Regions from separate parts of the Carboxydothermus ferrireducens DSM 11255 genome, predicted to be linked through region 2. Evidence: riboswitches for the same ligand, from Rfam matches in the RefSeq annotation. Region 2 holds a riboswitch; each other region holds the start of a gene.
The links. Region 2 has a riboswitch for cyclic di-GMP ahead of CARFE_RS0106085 (DUF342 domain-containing protein). Riboswitches for the same ligand answer to the same signal wherever they lie in the genome.
Positions count from the first base shown of each region.

Region 1: it holds a riboswitch for cyclic di-GMP, as region 2 does, so the genes downstream of both, CARFE_RS14185 (HD-GYP domain-containing protein) here and CARFE_RS0106085 (DUF342 domain-containing protein) in region 2, are expected to answer to the same signal.
Region 3: it holds a riboswitch for cyclic di-GMP, as region 2 does, so the genes downstream of both, CARFE_RS0112090 (HD domain-containing protein) here and CARFE_RS0106085 (DUF342 domain-containing protein) in region 2, are expected to answer to the same signal.

Region 1 covers NZ_ATYG01000009.1:57,466-60,553, forward strand. The annotation lists gene CARFE_RS0103795 (ferritin) at 1-124, opposite strand, end outside; gene CARFE_RS14185 (HD-GYP domain-containing protein) at 196-1,119, opposite strand; cyclic di-GMP riboswitch class I at 1,179-1,265, opposite strand; gene asnB (asparagine synthase (glutamine-hydrolyzing)) at 1,358-3,088, opposite strand, start outside.
Region 2 covers NZ_ATYG01000014.1:54,424-57,511, forward strand. The annotation lists gene fliM (flagellar motor switch protein FliM) at 1-484, shown strand, start outside; gene fliY (flagellar motor switch phosphatase FliY) at 477-1,127, shown strand; gene fliN (flagellar motor switch protein FliN) at 1,128-1,520, shown strand; cyclic di-GMP riboswitch class I at 1,528-1,612, shown strand; gene CARFE_RS0106085 (DUF342 domain-containing protein) at 1,670-3,088, shown strand, end outside.
Region 3 covers NZ_ATYG01000048.1:1,782-4,869, reverse strand. The annotation lists gene CARFE_RS0112100 (PAS domain-containing protein) at 1-109, shown strand, start outside; partial or broken gene CARFE_RS16870 (PAS domain-containing protein) at 116-292, shown strand; gene CARFE_RS15135 (GGDEF domain-containing protein) at 299-862, shown strand; cyclic di-GMP riboswitch class I at 926-1,010, shown strand; gene CARFE_RS0112090 (HD domain-containing protein) at 1,127-1,429, shown strand; gene CARFE_RS0112085 (HD-GYP domain-containing protein) at 1,567-2,355, shown strand; gene CARFE_RS0112080 (ATP-binding protein) at 2,574-3,088, shown strand, end outside.

The sequences.
Region 1 (3,088 bases), on a different contig from region 2:
AATTGGCAAAGCCGTCTAACCCCTGGTCGTGGCAGTAAGCGGCCATGGCAAGATAAAGATGAGCCGAATAAAACTCCCATTTAAGCTGTTCGTTTAAAGCGGCTAAAAGCTTTTGGCTAAGCATAGACATACCTCCCTGGTGGAAATTACTTAATTAAGTATAACATTAATTAAGGGTAGATATGAAGCCGTTTATTAAGGGCTAAGAGTAAATTTCTTTTTCCTAAAAAGGTATAAACAGGCGGCTACTATTTCCTGATCATATAATTTGCCGGCACCGGCTTCAATTTCTTTTAGCGCGGCTTTAATGCCTAAAGATGGGCGGTAGGGACGATGAGCGCTCATAGCTTCGACAACATCGGCAACAGCTATAATTTTGGCCTCAAGGTAAATTTCATCCCCTTTAAGGCCGTTGGGATAACCGCTACCATCAATACGTTCGTGATGTTGTAGTACAAATTCGCTAATGGGGTAGTCGAAATCAACATCATTTAATAGGTTGTAACCGGTAAGGGGATGAGTTTTAATTAGTTCAAATTCGGGTTTTAAAAGTTTACCCGGTTTATTTAAAATTTCAATTGGTATTCCAATTTTTCCGACATCATGGAGAAGGCTTGCTATGTAGATACTTTTTAATACCGGTGGAGGGCATCCAAGCTCCTGGGCAATGGCTACCGCAATTCGTGCTACGTTTTCCTGATGGCCGGAAGTATAAGGATCTCGTATCTCGAGAATTTTTGAAACAAGTTTTACACTTTGAAGATTTTTAGCTTCATTGATTAAATTAGTAAGCTTAAATGTTTTGACTTCTGACTGCAGGAGTTTAAAATAAAAAAGGCGGAAATCAAAACTTTGATTGCAATCAATATCTACTTTGACAATTAAGTTTTTCGAAGTCTGTAAAATTACTCCTTTTTTTGGAGTTAGAGAATGCTTGGTGGCTTTAAGTGTTGGAAACATGCGAAAAATATTAAAATTTGCAAAATCTATTTTTTCTTGTTGAAACAATTGGTAAAACTGCTGGTTTGCTGCAATTAAATTTCCTTCCCAGTCGGTTAATAATAAGGCGCGACTTGATGCATGAAAACTTTTTTCAAAGATATTGGCTTTTCGGGCCAAGCAATTCTCCCTCCTCAAAAACAAAAAACCTCCTGCCCAAGGAGGTTTTTAGTTCATCCTTCGGCAGCTGGCTGGCATGGCGAAAATTCGCTTTAGCCCCTGTAGCTTTGCGTCACCGGCTTTCGCCGGTTTTGCCTTTATCGACAAAAATATTTAATTTTCAACAAAAATATTACAAAAAAATGACAATTTTGTAAAGATAGAAGTTGAAAAAATGTTAAATATTTGTCTACTCAAATTAAAAAGAAATATGGTATTTTTTAAACCAGTAATTTAGTTGAATTAAATACGCCATAATCTGGGTATCGCCCATTAACTGGCCAAACCAGGGGCGGGCGTTTGGGGGAGAGGGATTGGTGATTAGTTTTCGGACCTCGTTTTCATCTATCAGGAAGTTAATCGGGGAAGAGTTTTCGGCCAAGATTTGCGTTAGTGCTTCTCTTACCAGTTTGGTATAAAGCGGATGATGAGTTTTGGGATAAGGAGATTTTTTACGCTTGAGGATGTAGTCCGGAATAAGATCCGCTACTGCCTGCCGTAGTAAACCTTTTTCCTGGCCTCCAGCGGTTTTAAAGTGCCAGGGAACATTCCACAAATATTCCACCAGCCGGTGGTCGCAATACGGTACTCGCACTTCCAGACCCCAGGCCATGGTCATCCGGTCTTTACGGTCCAGTAATATAGGCATCCAGCGGGTGAGGGTAAGGTAAGTTATTTCCCGAAGCCTTTTTTCTTCCGGGGATAATCCGGAAATTTCAGGAATTTCTTCTAAAGCTTCGTGATAGCGTTTCTGGACATATTCATCGGGCTTTAATTCGGCAATTAAATCTTGTCTAAAAAGGGTTTTTCGGCGGTCTAAGCTTAGAGCCCAGGGGAAGGTCTTGGCTTCAAGGGCTTCTTTTCTAAAAAACCAGGGATAGCCGCCGAAAATTTCGTCGGCACATTCTCCCGATAAGCCCACGGTGGCTTCTTTTTTTATTTCCCGGCTAAAAAGCCACAGGGATGAATCAATATCGACCATACCGGGAAGGTCGCGGGCGGTTAAAGCCGGAAATAGTGCGTCAAAAAGTTCTTCTTGAGTTAACACGATATTACGATGAAGGGTGTTAAACTCTTTGGCAACCAAAGGGATAAACATAGCATCGCAATTGGGCTGAAAAGCACTTTCGGTAAAATACAGCTCGTTTTCCGCATAATCCACCGAAAAGGTGTTTAGAGTTTCGCCACGGCTATGAAGGTGGCGGGCGGCAAAAGCAGTAATTACCGTTGAGTCAAGACCCCCGGATAAAAGGGTGCAAATGGGTACATCGGAAACCAACTGGCGAATAACCGCGTCTTCTAAAAGTTCCCGGGTTTTTTTCACCGTAGTGGGGAAATCATCGGGATGGGGATTAGAAGTAAGACGCCAGTAGGGTTTTATAAATAAACCTTCCGGGTTAAATACGGCATAATCGCCGGGAAGTAGTTCGGAAATATGTGCAAAAACTCCCATTCCCGGGGTGCGGGCGGGACCCAAAAACAATACTTCTTTTAAGCCATCGGTGGAAAGCCTGGAAGGGATGTCGGGGTGAAGAAGAAGGGCTTTAATTTCAGAAGCAAAAATCAAGGTATCATTTACCAGAGCATAAAAAAGGGGCTTTACTCCGAGCCGGTCCCGGGCTAAAAAAAGCTGGTTTTCTTTTTCATCGAAAATGGCAAAGGCAAAGATACCGTTTAATTTAGAAAGACATTCTTTGCCCCATTCAATGTAGGAAACCAGTAAAACTTCGGTATCACAGGTGGTGTAAAAATGGTGTCCCCGAGTTTCTAACTCATCCCGAAGCTCTTTGGTATTATAGAGCTCACCGTTGTAAACGATAACGTACTGCAAATCCCCGTAGGTGCGAATCATCGGTTGCCGCCCCCGCTCCGGATCGATGACCGTCAGTCGCCGGTGTCCAAGAATGATATTTTCCGAATGCCAAATACC
Region 2 (3,088 bases):
AATTATCAAGGTCGAGCCGGAGATCGAGGCTTTAGAAAACAACCCAAGATTACATCAGGTACTTTCCCCCAATGAAATTGTCGCGATAATTACGTTTACTACTGAAATTTTAGGGAACAATGGTTTAATTAATCTTTGCCTTCCCTTTGAAGTTTTGGATCCTTTACTGGCAAAGCTTTCGGCCAGCTACTGGTTTTCCCATGCCACCGCAGCCGACCGGGAAGCTTTTGCCCGGCACATGGAAGGTTTTTTAGCGGAAAGTGAGCTGGAAGTATCTGCTCTTTTAGGGGGGACCGAACTGCGGGTGCGGGAATTTTTGAAAATTGAGGTTGGGGATATAGTGGTTTTGAATCGGAAGGTTGACGAAGAATTGGAACTTTTTGTCGAAGACCAGAGGCTATTTAAGGTGCAACCCGGCCGTGTAGGGGAGAAGCTTTGTTGCCAGATAACTGGGATGATAGAGAGGGATGAAGCCGATGGATAACCAGTTTTTAAGCCAAGAAGAGATTGATGCTCTTTTAAGAAGCGAGCCAGTTCCTTCCGAATCCGACGGAAGCGGCACCGGAATTATCCTAACCGATGCGGAAAAAGATGCCCTGGGGGAAGCGGGCAATATCTCCATGGGTTCGGCGGCTACTTCCCTGTCCCAGCTGGTGGGCAGGAAGGTTATCATTACCAGCCCCCGGGTGGAAGTGCAAAAGGAAAAGGAATTTTTTGCCAGCTTCCGCGAGCCGTATATGGTTATCGAAGTGGAATTTACCGAGGGGTTGTCGGGGAAAAATGTCCTGATTATAAAGGAAAACGAAGTGGGTGTAATTGCCAGCTTAATGATGGGTGGGGACGGCACCCATTCGGGGGAGATAACGGAGTTAGAACAAAGTGCCGCCCAAGAGGCAATGAACCAGATGATTGCCAGCAGTGCCACTGCTTTATCGGAAATATTTAAAAGAAAGATTAACATTTCGCCGCCCAGGTCCAAAATGATCAATTCCCGGGAAAACGATACCTACGAACCTTTTGGCGGCCACGAAGTAGTGGTAATTTATTTTAATATGCAAATTGAAGGTCTGATCGATACCGATATCATGCAGGTGATGGAGCCGGCAACGGCCAAGGAAGTGGCCTAGATGCTTTTGGCCAAAGTGTATGGGAGCCCGGAGACGGAACCGGCCGTGATGGCTCATGAAATGCTTGAAGGAGCAAAAGCTACGAATAGTGAGAAAAAAGTTGAAAAAGCGGAAGAACAATTTGTTTTGCCGGCAGATGAAAAGTTAGAGTTAATTTTAGATATTCCTCTTAAAGTTGAGGTCGTGTTAGGACGAACCCGGCGTCCCATCAAGGAAATTTTAAGCTTTGGGCCGGGAGCAATAATTGACCTGGACCAATTGGTGGACGAAGATGTAGAAGTTTTGGTGAATGGTACCCTTGTGGCTAAAGGCGAAATTGTGGTAGTCGGGGAGAATTTTGGCATCAAAATAAATCAAATCCTCTCTCCCAAGGAACGGTTAAGCAAAATTTAATGAGAGAAAACGTTAAGGGCAAACCCGGCGAAAGCCGGCGACGCAAAGCTACAGGGGCTAAAGCCGTAAGGCTATGCCAGCCAGCTGCCAAAGGATAAAAAACCTCCTCTGGCAGGAGGTTTTTAATTTTAAAAAAGGTGGGGGGCACGGTGGTCAACTGGGAATTAAAGTTAACCAACAATAATCTGGAGGCTTATGTCAAATATTCTTTGCTGGAAGGGGAGAAAGGGGGAGAAGTTCCGGTAACGGAACAGGATTTAAAAGAGTTTTTAAGCCAGAAAGGCATTGTGTACGGGATAATTGAAGAAAACATACCTGAAGTTTTGGCCAATCCCGGCCAGTTTATGCTAATTGCCCGGGGTAAGGAACCATTACCGCCGGTGCCCGATGAAATAATTACCTATTTTACAGCGGAAGAAGAAAAATATACCGTTGATAAGCTTGGCCACCGGATTTATTATTTTAAATCGCTCCCGCAGGTGAACGAAGGTCAGCTTTTAGCCGAAGTAAAAAGGGGAAAACCCGGGGAAGATGGGATTGATGTTTTCGGAAAACCGGTAAAGGCCAAAGGTTATATCCCGGTGAAACTAAAAGCCCAGAAGGGGGCTGAAATTAAGGACGATAAAGTTTATGCCACCGTGAAAGGGTTACCGGTACGAATCGGTCATACCGGATTCGGGGTACAAAATTTGTTAACTTTAGACCGGGACCTCACCTACAAGACTGGAAATTACCAGTTTGTTGGTAGCATAAAAGTTAACGGTAATGTCCTGGAAAACGTTTTACTAAAAGCCGAAGGTTCGGTGGAAGTTTTTGGGAATGTGGATTCGGCCAAAATTTATGCCGGGGAATCGTTTATTGGGAGAAAAAATGTGATTAACTCCGAAATTACCGTAGGGTTAAAACCGATGTTAGCGGCAAAGATCGTCCGGGTTTTAAACGAGTTTCGAGAAAGCTTTCATCCTTTGCTGATTTTAATTCAAGAGTTGTTGCCGCATTTAAATGAAAAACCGGTTACGCTATTTCGGATCTTACAGCAGCTTTATAAAAAGCCGGAGGAACTTAATAAACTTTTGGAGAAAATTAAAAAAACTTTTCAGGGAATTTCCGAAAATAAACCGGAACTGGAGGCTTTTTGGCGGGCTGGATTGGAACGGCTCCTGGAAGTGGAAAGGGTTTTTGCCGCTCTTTTAAGAAGTTTTTCTGAAACTTTTCCTGCCACTGTTTTAAATCAAAAAATAAATCTGTGGTGGCATTTAATAGAAATGGGTGTAAAATATTTTCAGGAGGAGCAGCAAAACGCTCGCGCTAATCCATTTCAACTAACGGTTTATTCCGGTCAAAACAGCAAGTTTAATGTTTTTGGGGATTTTATTTTAAACGGTAAATCCCTCTACCACTGTACTGTGACGGCTACCGGGTCAATCATCGCGGAAGGGGGTACGGTAGTAGTAGGGGGAAGATTGCAGGCGGGAAAGGTAGTTGCTCTGGACGAAGTGGGAACCCCGATGGGCACGACAATGGAAATTGTTGTGGGAAAGGAAAGTACCGTAAAAATTAAAAAAGTA
Region 3 (3,088 bases), on a different contig from region 2:
ATTAATTCTTAAAGATTTAAGAACAGGAAAAGTTTTATATGAAAATTCGGCTTTTAAAAAGATTTACGGTTTTACTGTAAATGAAACAAAAGAGAACACTAATCACTGAGATGAAATAGTACATCCCAGGGATTTGGAAAAATTTAAAAAGTTTTTAAATGCTGAAAATGTATTAACGAGAATAAAGAAATTTGGGTTTTTTACGTCGAGGTTCAGGATAATAGATAAGAAAGGTAAAGTGCGGTGGATATCTGCTAAATATCTCCCGGTAAAAGACAACAGGGGAGAGATTTACCGTGTGGTAAGGATTGAACGAGATATTACACCTTTTAAATTGTATGAAGAAAAATTGAAGAAATTAGCAAAGTATGATTTTTTAACTGGAGTTTACAACAGGAGAGCTTTCTTTCAAAGAGCGGAATCGGAGCTGGCTCGGAGTAAAAGGTTACAGGAAAAAGTGGGTATTATTGTGATTGATATTGATGATTTTAAAAAAATTAATGATAATTATGGCCACGAAGCAGGAGATAAGGTATTAAGAGAGTTTGCCGGTGTTTTAAAAAATATGTGCCGTAAATACGACTTTGTTGCAAGATTTGGGGGAGAAGAGTTTGTAATTTTTTTAAGCAAAGTAGATGAAAATATGGCAGTAAAAATCGCGGAGAGAATCCGTGAGGATGTTGAAAAACGTATGTTCCACTTGAGCCGGAAAAATATTGAGATTAAACTTACAGCAAGCTTTGGTGTTGCCGTCTTAGAAGAAGAAGACAATTATAGTGTGGAGAAAATTATTCAGAGGGCTGATGAAGCTCTTTATCGTGCCAAAAACAGTGGAAAAAACAAGACTGTATTTTTGCAGTAATTTAGGAAGCACTTAATGTACTGCTATTTGCAGCAAAAGAGCAAAGAATTTTGTAGTACTTGTATTCGACAAAGGCAAACCCGGCGAAAGCCGGGGGCGCAAAGCTACAGGGGCTAAGGCCGTAAGGCTATGCCAGCCAGCTGCCTAATGTAAGGCATAAAGGTTGATTAAAAAGTTTAAGGTAGAAAACTAAAATCTCCCTTATGCCTTACGGCAGGAGGGAGATTTTTTCATGCAAAAATGCAATGAAAAGAGGTAGAGGGAATGTATACAGTTGATTTAACTGATGTAGTTGTTGCTTTGACAAGAGCATTAGAGTTTACAAAAGAAAGATTTGCCCACCACCATGAAAGAGTAGCCTATATTGCTGCAACTATTGGTAATAAGCTAAAGCTTGAAAAGAAAGATTACGAAACACTTTTTTGGGCAGCATATCTTCATGATTTAGCTGCAGGAGCTCGATTGATGAATGTGGATGATATATCTTCAATTGATAAATACGATACTAAACATGCAGAGCTGGGTTATAAACTTTTAAAAGATGTACCATTTTTTATAGGGAAGTAGCTGAAGTAATCAGACTGCACCACCGTAAATTTATAGGTTATCCGCCGTAAGAACGATATAAAACCAATTACCTTTTAAGCCAAATTATTTTTGTTGCTGATCAGATTGAATTACTTCTTAAACAAAGAAGTCTTGCGTTGCTCCAGCGCAGTGAGATAGAACGTTACTTAACTAAAAATACAAATATACTTTTCAACGAATTAGTTGTAGAAGCGTTTTTAGAGATTTCTAAGAAGGAAAGCTTCTGGTTTGACCTTGATGAGCATTATATTGAAGAAAGACTTCAGGAATTAAGACCTGAAGCAAGAATTATAGCTGGGGAACAAGAACTAAGACTTTTAGTACTTCCCTTTGCCTATATTATTGACGCCAAAAGTCCTTTTACAAGCACCCATTCCTTAGGTGTTGCTGTTTTAAGCAGGCAGCTTGCCGAAATTGCAGGACTTACAGAAATAACGACATTAATAGAAATTGCCGGACTCGTTCATGACATTGGAAAACTTGGAGTTCCAAATAAAATTTTAGAAAAAAACGGGCCTTTAACCGACGTGGAATTTGAATTAATAAAAACTCATCCTTACTTTACCTATCATATGCTGAATAAAATTTCTGGATTTGAAGATTTGGCCAGGTGGGCAGGATACCACCACGAGCAGCCAAACGGCCAGGGATATCCCTTTAAGCTTTCTGGAGATGAGTTATGTGTTCCTTCCAGGATTATTGCGGTGGCTGATAAGTGGGTGGCATTAACTGAGAAACGGCCTTACCGGGAAGCACTGGATGTGAAGGAAGCTTTAGATATATTAACCGATATGGCAGCGAAGGAAATTGTTGATAGAAAGATAGTGAAGCTTCTGAAAGAAAATATAGATTATATTACTGGAAACAAAGAGAAAGAAGCGGGATATGGAATGATTGGTTTATAATTTAAAGATTAAAAAAGCACTGCAGTTAAGAGCAGTGCTTTCAAATTGTTTTTAATTTGCCCCTGCTTATGAAAATAGAAAGCGGGGGTTTGCTTTGAGCTGTAACACGTATAATGAACAAATACTTGGATATACTAAAAATGTTGTGTTATAATTTTATTAACTCTAAAATTACTAACTTTAAAGTTAGTAACTCATAAGTTAGCGAGGTGAATTTAATGTTTATTGGCAGACAATATGAGCTTAAAACCTTAAATAAACTTTACAACGAAAACAAATTTCATTTTATAGTTATGTATGGCAGAAGACGTGTGGGGAAAACTACATTATTAACCGAATTTTGTAAAGATAAGCCGTCGATATTTTTTGTTGCTGAAGAATACAATGATAAAATTGCTCTAGAATCTTTTTCAGATAAAATATTATCCTATTTTGGCCTTGATGGATTCGTAAGCAGATTTGAATCATGGGAAAAAGCGTTTCTTTTTTTAGCACAACAGGCGAAAGATAAACGTTTGGTTGTTGTTATTGATGAATTTCCCTATATAGTTAATTCCAATAAAGGCATTCCATCTCTTCTGCAAAATTTAATAGATCATTATTTAAAAGATACCAAACTTTTTTTAATTATTTGTGGCTCTTCTGTAAGTTTCATTGAGAAAGAGATTTTAAGCTATAAAAGCCCTCTATATGGAAGAAGAACTGCACAATTGATAGTTGACCCTTTTAACTT